One region of the Lysinibacillus capsici genome, then DNA from elsewhere that is predicted to be linked to it. Evidence: a T-box and tRNA genes for the amino acid it is inferred to sense, from the RefSeq annotation. Region 1 holds a T-box; the other regions hold tRNA genes.
The links. The T-box of region 1 lies ahead of leuS (leucine--tRNA ligase). A T-box ahead of a tRNA ligase gene usually reads a tRNA of that ligase, here a tRNA-Leu.
Positions count from the first base shown of each region.

Region 2: it encodes a tRNA-Leu, which carries the amino acid that the T-box ahead of leuS (leucine--tRNA ligase) is inferred to sense. The anticodon was not compared.
Region 3: it encodes a tRNA-Leu, which carries the amino acid that the T-box ahead of leuS (leucine--tRNA ligase) is inferred to sense. The anticodon was not compared.

Region 1 covers NZ_CP084108.1:3,599,859-3,604,765, reverse strand. Annotated here, with positions in the region: gene LCP48_RS17670 (MDR family MFS transporter) at 1-1,094, shown strand, start outside; gene LCP48_RS17665 (ArsR/SmtB family transcription factor) at 1,241-1,588, shown strand; gene LCP48_RS17660 (SulP family inorganic anion transporter) at 1,645-3,387, shown strand; T-box leader at 3,453-3,663, shown strand; gene leuS (leucine--tRNA ligase) at 3,750-4,907, shown strand, end outside.
Region 2 covers NZ_CP084108.1:178,112-183,018, reverse strand. Annotated here, with positions in the region: rRNA gene LCP48_RS00960 (23S ribosomal RNA) at 1-159, opposite strand, end outside; tRNA gene LCP48_RS00955 (tRNA-Ala) at 251-326, opposite strand; tRNA gene LCP48_RS00950 (tRNA-Ile) at 339-415, opposite strand; rRNA gene LCP48_RS00945 (16S ribosomal RNA) at 510-2,062, opposite strand; tRNA gene LCP48_RS00940 (tRNA-Ala) at 2,205-2,280, opposite strand; tRNA gene LCP48_RS00935 (tRNA-Pro) at 2,301-2,377, opposite strand; tRNA gene LCP48_RS00930 (tRNA-Arg) at 2,387-2,463, opposite strand; tRNA gene LCP48_RS00925 (tRNA-Leu) at 2,472-2,560, opposite strand; tRNA gene LCP48_RS00920 (tRNA-Gly) at 2,566-2,640, opposite strand; tRNA gene LCP48_RS00915 (tRNA-Leu) at 2,678-2,762, opposite strand; tRNA gene LCP48_RS00910 (tRNA-Lys) at 2,780-2,855, opposite strand; tRNA gene LCP48_RS00905 (tRNA-Thr) at 2,863-2,938, opposite strand; tRNA gene LCP48_RS00900 (tRNA-Val) at 2,942-3,017, opposite strand; rRNA gene rrf (5S ribosomal RNA) at 3,028-3,143, opposite strand; rRNA gene LCP48_RS00890 (23S ribosomal RNA) at 3,259-4,907, opposite strand, start outside.
Region 3 covers NZ_CP084108.1:4,228,310-4,233,216, forward strand. Annotated here, with positions in the region: rRNA gene LCP48_RS20890 (23S ribosomal RNA) at 1-1,049, opposite strand, end outside; rRNA gene LCP48_RS20895 (16S ribosomal RNA) at 1,231-2,783, opposite strand; tRNA gene LCP48_RS20900 (tRNA-Gly) at 2,981-3,054, opposite strand; tRNA gene LCP48_RS20905 (tRNA-Arg) at 3,072-3,148, opposite strand; tRNA gene LCP48_RS20910 (tRNA-Leu) at 3,167-3,252, opposite strand; tRNA gene LCP48_RS20915 (tRNA-Lys) at 3,319-3,391, opposite strand; tRNA gene LCP48_RS20920 (tRNA-Gln) at 3,407-3,481, opposite strand; tRNA gene LCP48_RS20925 (tRNA-Asp) at 3,487-3,562, opposite strand; tRNA gene LCP48_RS20930 (tRNA-Glu) at 3,593-3,664, opposite strand; tRNA gene LCP48_RS20935 (tRNA-Asn) at 3,666-3,742, opposite strand; gene LCP48_RS20940 (SprT family protein) at 3,834-4,295, opposite strand; gene LCP48_RS20945 (Tex family protein) at 4,363-4,907, opposite strand, start outside.

The DNA of each region.
Region 1 (4,907 bases):
ATATGCATGATTATTTAGGTAAATCTTTAGCTATGGCTGGTTTTGTCTTAATGCTGAATTCTGCTGCTGGAGTAATAGGCAATCTATTAGGCGGTTACTTATTTGATAGAATTGGTGGCTATAAAGCTATTATGCTTGGTATTCTGTTAACGATTGCTTCATTAATTGGCTTAACAATTTGGCATGGTTGGCCACATTATGTGTGGTTTTTAACGATACTAGGCTTTAGTGGGGGCATTGTTTTTCCGGGTATGTTTGCCTTAGCTGGAGCTGCCTGGCCCGAAGGTGGACGTAAGGCTTTTAATACGATCTATTTAGCACAAAATGTCGGTGTTGCCGTAGGTCCTGCCCTTGCAGGTATAGTGGCAGATTATCAATTTGACTATGTGTTTAAAGTAAATTTAGGTATGTATATTTTATTCTTTTTCATTGCCTTATTTACATTTAAGCGTTTGGAGGAGGGCAGTATTGCACCTAAAAATGTCTTGAGTGAAAGTAAACGAATCGTAAACAAGGCACCTTTCTATGCTTTGTTAATAATTAGTGCATCCTCTGTTTTATGCTGGCTAGCATATTCTCAATGGAGTGCAACCATTTCATCTTATACACAAGATTTAGGATTGGGATTAAAGCAATACAGCCTACTTTGGACAATCAACGGTCTTCTAATTGTCATTGGGCAACCGCTCATTGCACCGCTCGTAAAGCGTTGGGAAAACAATTTAAAGCGTCAGTTAGTATTTGGTGTAACGCTGATCGCACTTTCCTTTGGTATTATTGCCTTTGCAAACGATTTTAAAATGTTTGGAGCAGCGATGCTTGTCTTAACATTTGGGGAAATGTTTTATACGCCAGCATTACCAACGATTGCTAATCAACTGGCACCAAAAGGTCGTCAAGGATTCTATCAAGGGATTATCAATAGTGCTGCTACTGGAGGACGGATGATTGGTCCACTATTTGGTGGTATTATGGTAGATCAATTTGGCATGATTCCTCTCGTTTTAACATTGGTGGTGATCGTACTATTGGCGATTATTCCATGTTTAACATACGATTATCCTTTAAAGAAGAACAAAATAGTAGCAGATTAATAATATCGCACTTAAAAAGAGCAAAAACGAGTGTTAAGCACTTGTTTTTGTTCTTTTTTTATAGTAGATATTGAAAAAATGTTATGACAGGATTACAATCATACATATTCAAATATTTGAATATGTAGTTATATGGAGGGGTTTTTATGGAAGAGGGCTTACAACAGTTTAAAGCGGATTTTTTTAAAGCATTAGCACATCCGTTACGCATTAGAATACTTGAACTCCTTGTAGATGGACAGAAAAGTGTCAATGAGATTCAAGATTGCTTAGAGAAAGAGGGTTCTGCTGTTTCTCAGCAATTAAGTGTATTGCGTGCTAAAAACATCGTTTATGGCGTCAAGGAAGGAAAAAAAGTTTATTATTCTTTAAGTGACCCAATGATTGGTGCATTACTTGGGGTGGCAAAGGATATTTTTAATAACCATTTGGTTCATACCATTTCGAGATTAGAGGAAATGACAAGTAATGAAGGTGACAAAGAGAATAAGTAAATCAATGATGATGACAAATTGGGCTTTGCTTATTATTTCGAAGGGAAGATTTATCTATGAAGTCACTGTTTACAGGACGCTTTGAAGGATATTCAGTTCAACATGTAAAGAAGGATTTATTGTCAGGGATTATTGTGGGAATTGTTGCTATTCCGCTTGCCATGTCCTTTGCCATAGCATCGGGTGTGAAACCAGAATATGGGATTTATACGGCTTGCATTGCAGGTATTCTTATTTCTCTCTTTGGCGGTTCTAAATATCAAATAGGTGGGCCTACGGGGGCATTTGTGCCAATTCTATTGGGGATTGTACTTACCTATGGCTATGAAGATTTATTACTTGCCGGTTTAATGGCAGGGGTATTGCTTTGTGTCATGGGTTTTTTTAAGTTAGGGACTTTAATTAAGTTTATTCCACGTCCTGTAACAGTTGGTTTTACAGCAGGGATAGCTGTGATTATTTTTACAGGTCAAATCGCTAACTTTCTAGGACTAATAAATGTTAAAAGACATGAATATTTTATCGCCAACATACAGGAAATCATTAAGCAGCTTGGTACGACAAATACGTATAGTATTCTTACTGCCGTCGTATGCTTGGCGACAATAATGATAACACCAAAGTTTTTTCCAAAGGTTCCTGGAGCATTAGCTGGTATCGTTGTCTCTACATTGATGGCAACTTTCTTCTTTTCAGGACAAGTTGCTACTATTGCAACCGCTTATGGTCAAATTCCTAATACATTACCTCATTTCGCCTTACCGAACATCACGCTCGAACGATTACAACAACTTATTGGTCCCGCGTTTGTCATTGCAATGCTAGGTGGTATTGAGTCTCTATTATCGGCAGTTGTGGCGGATGGAATGACAAATAGTAAGCATAACAGTAATCGTGAGTTAATTGGTCAGGGGATTGCTAATATTGTGACGCCTTTATTCGGTGGTATTCCAGCAACAGGCGCCATTGCACGCACAGCGACCAATATCAAAACAGGCGCAGTATCCCCCATGTCGGGTATCATTCATGGTGTGTTTGTTTTAATCACATTATTGTTATTAGCTCCATATGCATCTCATATTCCGTTAGCAAGCATGGCTCCGGTACTGATGGTCGTAGCCTGGAATATGAGTGAACGACATCATTTTTCACATATCGCAAAATTAAAATCAGGCGACACACTAGTATTATTGATTACCTTTTTATTAACGGTATTCACTAGTCTTACATTAGCAGTTGAGGTAGGGCTTGTGCTGGCTGTGCTATTATTTGCGAAACGCATGAGTGAAAAGCTTGTTGTTACAAAAGTACTTCCAGATCATTCAAATAAAAGTGAAAAGGTACAGCCACATGTAGTGCATCAGCAGCATGATTGCCCGCAAATTAGTATGTATACAATTGAAGGGCCGTTGTTTTTTGGTGCTGCACAAATGTTTGAACAAACGATTGAAAGTACTTTGCATCAGCAGCCAAGAGTTTTGATATTACGGATGGGGAAAGTGCCCTTTATGGATTCTACTGGAGAAGCATATTTTAGCAATATCATTGAAAATTATACAGCAAAGGGCGGTACTATTTTGGTGACGGGTGTGCAAGGAGATTTAAAGGGTGCTCTTCAGCACAATGGTCTTTACGATAAAATAGGCGCGCAACATTTTTTTCAGCATACAGGAGAAGCGATTACAAAAGCTTTCCATTATTTGAACGCCAATCAATGCATTGGTTGTCAGCATTTTGCTTTTCATGAATGTAAGGATTTATCAAAGTCTAATAAAGAAAAGGATTTAATTGTTCAGTAATGGGTAAGCTGTAAACAAAGGCTTGTGCTTTTCAATACTTTCCATTAGAATAAATGCAATATCATGTAAAGACTGTGATGAGGAATAGTAGATTTGTGGTTCTTTTTAGAGAGCTAGCGGTTGGTGGGAGCTAGTAAGAATGCAAGTTGAACTCGCCTTCTGAGTCTGCCCGCGTGAAACAGCGTGTGTCGTTTCTTCCGCGTTAAGGAAGCTTGAGCCGAGTGTAATCACTAATTTGGGTGGTACCGCGGGAGTACAAATTCTCTCGTCCCTTCTATAAGAAAGGGGCGAGTTTTTTTATTTTTCAAATATTTTGTCAATTATGATGAAGAGCAGCACGATCAATTGAAGGAGGAAAAAAAATGAGTTTTAATCATGAACAAATTGAAAAAAAGTGGCAGCAATATTGGGCTGATAACAAAACATTTAAAACTGAAAATGAAACAGCGAAGCCTAAATTTTATGCATTAGATATGTTCCCTTATCCATCTGGCGCAGGACTACATGTAGGCCATCCAGAGGGGTATACGGCAACTGATATTCTATCACGCTTTAAACGTATGCAAGGCTATAATGTACTTCATCCAATGGGCTGGGATGCTTTTGGTTTACCAGCTGAGCAATATGCACTTGATACAGGGAATGATCCAGCTGAATTTACAGCTAAAAATATTGCGACATTTAAACGTCAAATTCAAGAGCTAGGCTTCAGCTATGATTGGGATCGCGAAATTAACACAACTGATCCAGCGTATTATAAATGGACACAATGGATTTTTATCCAGCTTTATAAGAAAGGTTTAGCTTATGTGGATGAAGTAGCTGTTAACTGGTGTCCAGCACTTGGCACGGTATTAGCTAACGAAGAAGTAATTGATGGGAAATCAGAGCGTGGTGGTCATCCAGTAGAACGCCGACCAATGAAGCAGTGGATGCTTAAAATTACAGCCTATGCTGATCGTTTAATCGATGACCTAGAAGAAGTTGATTGGCCTGAATCTATTAAAGATATGCAACGCAATTGGATTGGCCGTTCAGAAGGGGCAGAAGTGACATTTGCCATTGATGGTTCAGATCAAAACTTCACAGTTTTCACAACACGTCCAGATACTTTATTTGGTGCTACATACTGTGTGCTTGCACCAGAGCATAAATTAGTGGAACAAATTACAACAGCTGACCAACGCCAAGCTGTTGAGGCTTATTTAGAGAAAGTTAAAATGAAATCGGACCTAGAGCGTACAGATTTAGCGAAAGAAAAAACAGGCGTATTTACAGGTGCTTATGCAGTGAATCCGATTAACGGTAAAAAAGTGCCAATTTGGATTGCTGACTATGTGTTAGTGTCTTATGGTACAGGTGCTATTATGGCGGTGCCAGCGCATGATGAACGAGACTATGAATTCGCAACAGAATTTGGCTTAGACATCGTTCCTGTCCTTGAAGGTGGAGACATCAGTAAAGAAGCATTTACAGGTGATGGTCAACATATTAACTCTGAATTCCTGAATGGCTTAAAT
Region 2 (4,907 bases), 1.3 Mb from region 1:
ACGTCAAGATACTACGCGATTAAACGTAGTGGGTTCCCCCATTCGGAAATCTCCGGATCAAAGCTCACTTACAGCTCCCCGAAGCATATCGGTGTTAGTGCCGTCCTTCTTCGGCTCCTAGTGCCAAGGCATTCGCCGTGCGCCCTTAATAACTTAACCAAGTTATTAAGCCTATAAAAAAACTTAAAAAAATAAATGTGTTTGTTACAATTTCAATGTCGTTTTATCCAGTTTTCAAAGAACAAAAAAATGGTGGAGCCTAGCGGGATCGAACCGCTGACCTCCTGCGTGCAAGGCAGGCGCTCTCCCAGCTGAGCTAAGGCCCCAAGAGGTATATATGGTGGGCCTAAATGGACTCGAACCATCGACCTCACGCTTATCAGGCGTGCGCTCTAACCAGCTGAGCTATAGGCCCTCTTGGAAGTTTTATTAAATTTCATAAACCTTCAAAACTGAACGCAAAACGTAATCTTACAAACCCAAGGTTTGTATTCCGAAATAATCCTTAGAAAGGAGGTGATCCAGCCGCACCTTCCGATACGGCTACCTTGTTACGACTTCACCCCAATCATCTATCCCACCTTCGGCGGCTGGCTCCAAAAGGTTACCTCACCGACTTCGGGTGTTACAAACTCTCGTGGTGTGACGGGCGGTGTGTACAAGGCCCGGGAACGTATTCACCGCGGCATGCTGATCCGCGATTACTAGCGATTCCGGCTTCATGTAGGCGAGTTGCAGCCTACAATCCGAACTGAGAACGACTTTATCGGATTAGCTCCCTCTCGCGAGTTGGCAACCGTTTGTATCGTCCATTGTAGCACGTGTGTAGCCCAGGTCATAAGGGGCATGATGATTTGACGTCATCCCCACCTTCCTCCGGTTTGTCACCGGCAGTCACCTTAGAGTGCCCAACTAAATGATGGCAACTAAGATCAAGGGTTGCGCTCGTTGCGGGACTTAACCCAACATCTCACGACACGAGCTGACGACAACCATGCACCACCTGTCACCGTTGCCCCCGAAGGGGAAACTATATCTCTACAGTGGTCAACGGGATGTCAAGACCTGGTAAGGTTCTTCGCGTTGCTTCGAATTAAACCACATGCTCCACCGCTTGTGCGGGCCCCCGTCAATTCCTTTGAGTTTCAGTCTTGCGACCGTACTCCCCAGGCGGAGTGCTTAATGCGTTAGCTGCAGCACTAAGGGGCGGAAACCCCCTAACACTTAGCACTCATCGTTTACGGCGTGGACTACCAGGGTATCTAATCCTGTTTGCTCCCCACGCTTTCGCGCCTCAGCGTCAGTTACAGACCAGAAAGTCGCCTTCGCCACTGGTGTTCCTCCAAATCTCTACGCATTTCACCGCTACACTTGGAATTCCACTTTCCTCTTCTGCACTCAAGTCCCCCAGTTTCCAATGACCCTCCACGGTTGAGCCGTGGGCTTTCACATCAGACTTAAAGGACCGCCTGCGCGCGCTTTACGCCCAATAATTCCGGACAACGCTTGCCACCTACGTATTACCGCGGCTGCTGGCACGTAGTTAGCCGTGGCTTTCTAATAAGGTACCGTCAAGGTACAGCCAGTTACTACTGTACTTGTTCTTCCCTTACAACAGAGTTTTACGATCCGAAAACCTTCTTCACTCACGCGGCGTTGCTCCATCAGGCTTTCGCCCATTGTGGAAGATTCCCTACTGCTGCCTCCCGTAGGAGTCTGGGCCGTGTCTCAGTCCCAGTGTGGCCGATCACCCTCTCAGGTCGGCTACGCATCGTCGCCTTGGTGAGCCGTTACCTCACCAACTAGCTAATGCGCCGCGGGCCCATCCTATAGCGACAGCGAGATGCCGTCTTTCAGTCTCTTGCCATGAAGCAAAAGAGATTATTCGGTATTAGCCCCGGTTTCCCGGAGTTATCCCAAACTATAAGGTAGGTTGCCCACGTGTTACTCACCCGTCCGCCGCTAACGTCAAAGGAGCAAGCTCCTTTTCTGTTCGCTCGACTTGCATGTATTAGGCACGCCGCCAGCGTTCGTCCTGAGCCAGGATCAAACTCTCCATAAAAGAAATTTGATTAGCTCAAATTGTTTTGCTGGCATCATGTTTGATGTCCAAAATTGTGTTTCGTTCACTAGTAAAACTAGCTACTTAAAACTTTATTGATTACGTTTTGCTTGTTCAGTTTTCAAGGTTCATGTATTTGAATTGGTGGAGCCTAGCGGGATCGAACCGCTGACCTCCTGCGTGCAAGGCAGGCGCTCTCCCAGCTGAGCTAAGGCCCCGTTTTTTTATTTTTAGGAAATGGTCGGGAAGACAGGATTCGAACCTGCGACCCCTTGGTCCCAAACCAAGTGCTCTACCAAGCTGAGCTACTTCCCGTTGTTCTTATGGCGCGCCCGACAGGAGTCGAACCCATAACCTTCTGATCCGTAGTCAGACGCTCTATCCAATTGAGCTACGGGCGCATTTAAAATGGTGCCGAGGACCGGAATCGAACCGGTACGGTAGTCACCTACCGCAGGATTTTAAGTCCTGTGCGTCTGCCAGTTCCGCCACCCCGGCACATTTGGAGCGGAAGACGAGGTTCGAACTCGCGACCCCCACCTTGGCAAGGTGGTGTTCTACCACTGAACTACTTCCGCATGTGCATAAGCTTTTTTTATCTGGCAATGAAAATAATGGTGCGGGTGAAGGGAGTCGAACCCCCACGCCTTGCGGCGCTAGATCCTAAGTCTAGTGCGTCTGCCAATTCCGCCACACCCGCTTATTATTATTTGAAAATGGTGAGCCATGAAGGACTCGAACCTTCGACCCTCTGATTAAAAGTCAGATGCTCTACCAACTGAGCTAATGGCTCGAAAAAATGGTGCCGGCTATAGGAATCGAACCCACGACCTACTGATTACAAGTCAGTTGCTCTACCTGCTGAGCTAAACCGGCATATGGTGGAGGATGACGGGCTCGAACCGCCGACCCTCTGCTTGTAAGGCAGATGCTCTCCCAGCTGAGCTAATCCTCCTGGGTATTATGCCTAGCGATGTCCTACTCTCACAGGGGGAAGCCCCCAACTACCATCGGCGCTAAAGAGCTTAACTTCCGTGTTCGGTATGGGAACGGGTGTGACCTCTTTGCCATCATCACTAGACTTATTAAAAGACAAGATTTATTATACCATATTTCAGTATAAATACAAGCTTTTTTTAAAGCTTACTTGTTCTTTCAAAACTGGATAAACGGCACATTGAATGTTTCAAACTTTTTTGGTTAAGTCCTCGATCGATTAGTATTCGTCAGCTCCATGTGTCACCACACTTCCACCTCGAACCTATCTACCTCATCGTCTTTGAGGGATCTTACTTACTTGCGTAATGGGAAATCTCATCTTGAGGGGGGCTTCATGCTTAGATGCTTTCAGCACTTATCCCGTCCACACATAGCTACCCAGCGATGCCTTTGGCAAGACAACTGGTACACCAGCGGTGTGTCCATCCCGGTCCTCTCGTACTAAGGACAGCTCCTCTCAAATTTCCTACGCCCACGACGGATAGGGACCGAACTGTCTCACGACGTTCTGAACCCAGCTCGCGTACCGCTTTAATGGGCGAACAGCCCAACCCTTGGGACCGACTACAGCCCCAGGATGCGATGAGCCGACATCGAGGTGCCAAACCTCCCCGTCGATGTGGACTCTTGGGGGAGATAAGCCTGTTATCCCCGGGGTAGCTTTTATCCGTTGAGCGATGGCCCTTCCATGCGGAACCACCGGATCACTAAGCCCGTCTTTCGACCCTGCTCGACTTGTAGGTCTCGCAGTCAAGCTCCCTTGTGCCTTTACACTCTACGAATGATTTCCAACCATTCTGAGGGAACCTTTGGGCGCCTCCGTTACCTTTTAGGAGGCGACCGCCCCAGTCAAACTGTCCGCCTGACACTGTCTCCTGCCCCGCTAAGGGGCATGGGTTAGAATTTCAATACAACCAGGGTAGTATCCCACCGACGCCTCCTTCGAAGCTGGCGCTCCGAGATCTCTGGCTCCTACCTATCCTGTACAAGTTGTACCAAAATTCAATATCAGGCTACAGTAAAGCTCCACGGGGTCTTTCCGTCCTGTCGCGGGTAACCTGCATCTTCACAGGTACTATAATTTCACCGAGTCTCTCGTTGAGACAGTGCCCAGATCGTTACGCCTTTCGTGCGGGTCGGAACTTACCCGACAAGGAATTTCGCTACCTTAGGACCGTTATAGTTACGGCCGCCGTTTACTGGGGCTTCAATTCGCAGCTTCGCTTGCGCTAACCACTCCTCTTAACCTTCCAGCACCGGGCAGGCGTCAGCCCCTATACGTCACCTTACGGTTTTGCAGAGACCTGTGTTTTTGCTAAACAGTCGCCTGGGCCTATTCACTGCGGCTCTCATGCGCTTGCACGCTCAAGAGCACCCCTTCTCCCGAAGTTACGGGGTCATTTTGCCGAGTTCCTTAACGAGAGTTCTCTCGCACACCTTAGGATTCTCTCCTCGACTACCTGTGTCGGTTTGCGGTACGGGCACCTCTCACCTCGATAGAGGCTTTTCTTGGCAGTGTGAAATCAGGAACTTCGTCCATACGGACTCGCCATCACAGCTCAACGTTACAGTGTGCGGATTTGCCTACACACACGCCTTACTGCTTGGACGCGCACAACCAACGGCGCGCTTACCCTATCCTACTGCGTCCCCCCATTTCTCAAACGGTGAGGAGGTGGTACAGGAATATCAACCTGTTGTCCATCGCCTACGCCTATCGGCCTCGGCTTAGGTCCCGACTAACCCTGAGCGGACGAGCCTTCCTCAGGAAACCTTAGTCATACGGTGGACGGGATTCTCACCCGTCTTTCGCTACTCATACCGGCATTCTCACTTCTAAGCGCTC
Region 3 (4,907 bases), 630 kb from region 1:
CCTTAGCTGGTGGTCTGGGCTGTTTCCCTTTTGACTACGGATCTTATCACTCGCAGTCTGACTCCCGTGTATAAATATCTGGCATTCGGAGTTTGTCTGAATTCGGTAAACCGGGATGGCCCCCTAGTCCAAACAGTGCTCTACCTCCAGTATTCTCATCACGAGGCTAGCCCTAAAGCTATTTCGGAGAGAACCAGCTATCTCCAAGTTCGATTGGAATTTCTCCGCTACCCACACCTCATCCCCGCACTTTTCAACGTGCGTGGGTTCGGGCCTCCAGTAAGTGTTACCTCACCTTCACCCTGGACATGGGTAGATCACCTGGTTTCGGGTCTACGACCACGTACTACTTCGCCCTATTCAGACTCGCTTTCGCTGCGGCTCCGCCTTCTAAAGCTTAACCTTGCACGTAATCGTAACTCGCCGGTTCATTCTACAAAAGGCACGCTATCACCCATTAACGGGCTCTAACTACTTGTAGGCACACGGTTTCAGGATCTCTTTCACTCCCCTTCCGGGGTGCTTTTCACCTTTCCCTCACGGTACTGGTTCACTATCGGTCACTAGGTAGTATTTAGCCTTGGGAGATGGTCCTCCCGGATTCCGACGGAATTTCACGTGTTCCGCCGTACTCAGGATCCACTCAGGAGAGAACGAACTTTCGACTACAGGGCTTTTACCTGCTCTGGCGGACCTTTCCAAGTCGCTTCATCTAACTCGCTCTTTTGTAACTCCGTATTGAGTGTCCTACAACCCCAAGAGGCAAGCCTCTTGGTTTGGGCTCTTCCCGTTTCGCTCGCCGCTACTCAGGGAATCGATTTTTCTTTCTCTTCCTCCAGGTACTTAGATGTTTCAGTTCCCTGGGTCTGCCTTCAAGACGCTATGTATTCACGTCAAGATACTACGCGATTAAACGTAGTGGGTTCCCCCATTCGGAAATCTCCGGATCAAAGCTCACTTACAGCTCCCCGAAGCATATCGGTGTTAGTGCCGTCCTTCTTCGGCTCCTAGTGCCAAGGCATTCGCCGTGCGCCCTTAATAACTTAACCAAGTTATTAAGCCTATAAAAAAACTTAAAAAATAAATGTGTTTGTTACAATTTCAATGTCGTTTTATCCAGTTTTCAAAGAACAAGTTTTGAAGTGTTTCATTCAGAAGAATGAACCTTCAAAACTGAACGCAAAACGTAATCTTACAAACCCAAGGTTTGTATTCCGAAAGTATCCTTAGAAAGGAGGTGATCCAGCCGCACCTTCCGATACGGCTACCTTGTTACGACTTCACCCCAATCATCTATCCCACCTTCGGCGGCTGGCTCCAAAAGGTTACCTCACCGACTTCGGGTGTTACAAACTCTCGTGGTGTGACGGGCGGTGTGTACAAGGCCCGGGAACGTATTCACCGCGGCATGCTGATCCGCGATTACTAGCGATTCCGGCTTCATGTAGGCGAGTTGCAGCCTACAATCCGAACTGAGAACGACTTTATCGGATTAGCTCCCTCTCGCGAGTTGGCAACCGTTTGTATCGTCCATTGTAGCACGTGTGTAGCCCAGGTCATAAGGGGCATGATGATTTGACGTCATCCCCACCTTCCTCCGGTTTGTCACCGGCAGTCACCTTAGAGTGCCCAACTAAATGATGGCAACTAAGATCAAGGGTTGCGCTCGTTGCGGGACTTAACCCAACATCTCACGACACGAGCTGACGACAACCATGCACCACCTGTCACCGTTGCCCCCGAAGGGGAAACTATATCTCTACAGTGGTCAACGGGATGTCAAGACCTGGTAAGGTTCTTCGCGTTGCTTCGAATTAAACCACATGCTCCACCGCTTGTGCGGGCCCCCGTCAATTCCTTTGAGTTTCAGTCTTGCGACCGTACTCCCCAGGCGGAGTGCTTAATGCGTTAGCTGCAGCACTAAGGGGCGGAAACCCCCTAACACTTAGCACTCATCGTTTACGGCGTGGACTACCAGGGTATCTAATCCTGTTTGCTCCCCACGCTTTCGCGCCTCAGCGTCAGTTACAGACCAGAAAGTCGCCTTCGCCACTGGTGTTCCTCCAAATCTCTACGCATTTCACCGCTACACTTGGAATTCCACTTTCCTCTTCTGCACTCAAGTCCCCCAGTTTCCAATGACCCTCCACGGTTGAGCCGTGGGCTTTCACATCAGACTTAAAGGACCGCCTGCGCGCGCTTTACGCCCAATAATTCCGGACAACGCTTGCCACCTACGTATTACCGCGGCTGCTGGCACGTAGTTAGCCGTGGCTTTCTAATAAGGTACCGTCAAGGTACAGCCAGTTACTACTGTACTTGTTCTTCCCTTACAACAGAGTTTTACGATCCGAAAACCTTCTTCACTCACGCGGCGTTGCTCCATCAGGCTTTCGCCCATTGTGGAAGATTCCCTACTGCTGCCTCCCGTAGGAGTCTGGGCCGTGTCTCAGTCCCAGTGTGGCCGATCACCCTCTCAGGTCGGCTACGCATCGTCGCCTTGGTGAGCCGTTACCTCACCAACTAGCTAATGCGCCGCGGGCCCATCCTATAGCGACAGCGAGATGCCGTCTTTCAGTCTTTCACCATGAAGTAAAAGAGATTATTCGGTATTAGCCCCGGTTTCCCGGAGTTATCCCAAACTATAGGGTAGGTTGCCCACGTGTTACTCACCCGTCCGCCGCTAACGTCAAAGGAGCAAGCTCCTTTTCTGTTCGCTCGACTTGCATGTATTAGGCACGCCGCCAGCGTTCGTCCTGAGCCAGGATCAAACTCTCCATAAAAGAAATTTGATTAGCTCAAATTGTTTTGCTGGCATCATGTTTGATGTCCAAAATTGTGTTTCGTTCACTAGCAAAGCTAGCTACTTAAAAATTTATTGATTACGTTTTGCTTGTTCAGTTTTCAAGGTTCATATTGTCGCCCTTTTGGACAACTATTTAAATCTATCATACAACCAAAAGGTTGTCAATACTTTTTTTGGAGCGGGTGATGAGAATCGAACTCACGACATCAGCTTGGAAGGCTGAGGTTTTACCATTAAACTACACCCGCATATATTTTCTTAAAAATGGCGCGCCCGGCAGGAGTCGAACCCACAACCTTCTGATCCGTAGTCAGACGCTCTATCCAATTGAGCTACGGGCGCATATGAAATTAATTGACTTGGTGCGGCCGAGAGGACTTGAACCTCCACGGGGTTGCCCCCACTAGGCCCTCAACCTAGCGCGTCTGCCGTTCCGCCACGACCGCATTCGATTAGTAACTTTTTTATTATACTATGATAATTTGAAAAGTCAACTCTTTTTCTTAAAGAGATGAGCCATGAAGGACTCGAACCTTCGACCCTCTGATTAAAAGTCAGATGCTCTACCAACTGAGCTAATGGCTCGAATTAAGAAATGAATGGCTGGGGTACTAGGATTCGAACCTAGGCATGACGGAATCAAAATCCGTTGCCTTACCGCTTGGCTATACCCCAATAAGTGGCGGTCCCGACCGGGATCGAACCGGCGATCTCCTGCGTGACAGGCAGGCATGTTAACCGCTACACCACGGGACCAAAATATTATTTACATTAAATTATGAAAAATGACCCCTACGGGATTCGAACCCGTGTTACCGCCGTGAAAGGGCGGTGTCTTAACCACTTGACCAAGGGGCCATGGCTCCGAAGGCAGGACTCGAACCTGCGACAACCTGATTAACAGTCAGGTGCTACTACCAACTGAGCTACTTCGGAATAATTCATGTTATGTTGTCGCCGTTATCTTGTCGACTTTTACTATTATAGGGACAACTCAACAAAACGTCAACTATTTTTTAAACTTTTTTTACTCCAATAATTTTAATTTCCCCAAACACTTACTGCAACAATACTTTTCAACATTCATTTTTATTTTCCGTATATATAATTGGTGGCAATTGACACAAGTATATGTATAGCGTCGTCGCTGTTTTTTAACTGTAGCTTTAGGGACATGTAAAACTGCACAAAATCGGGGGGCATCTACTTTCCTTAATAATTCTCTAAAATCTTTATCTCGATGCTGATACCCTTTACCTTCAATATGTAGGTGATAATGGCATAATTCGTGTAAAACAATACCTTGAATCTCCTCCAAACCGTATAACTCATAGGCTTTAGGATTAATCTCAATATTATGGGATTGTAAAAGATATCGTCCTCCCGTTGAACGTAATCTCGCATTAAAGTAGGCTTGATGCAGAAATGGCCTCTGAAAGTTTTCTAAAGATAAGCGACGAACAAGCTCTTGTAATTCTTGATTGTCCATAGTAATCACCTCTAACAACAAGAATACCACACTGCTTAGTATAGACAGTGTGGCAAAAATTTAGTACTCAAACTAATACTTGATTTTTAGGTGGAAGCATCGTTAAAGAGATACGTCCTTTCGTTATATCTATTTGTTCAACCCAGACAGTTACAATATCCCCAAGCGCCACAACTTCTAATGGATGCTTAATACGTTTATTTTGGAGTTTAGAAATATGCACAAGTCCATCTTGCTTCACGCCAATGTCAACAAATGCGCCGAAATCTACTACATTTCTTACCGTCCCCTGCAATTCCATACCAACTTTTAAATCTTCCATTTTTAATACATCAGTCTTAAGCAATGGTTGTGGGAATGCATCACGTGGGTCACGACTAGGTTTCATTAAAGTATCCACGATATCTTGAATTGTCACAACTCCTACTCCAAGCACATCACTTAACTTTTGGATATTTAGTGCTGCAATAGCTTCCTCTGCCTTCTGTGTCCCTAACTCTTTTTTATCTATTTGAGCCTCTGCTAATATTTGCTCAGCAAGAGCATAGCTCTCAGGATGAATACCTGTAGCATCAAACGGATTTTTTGCTTCTGGGACACGTAGGAAACCAA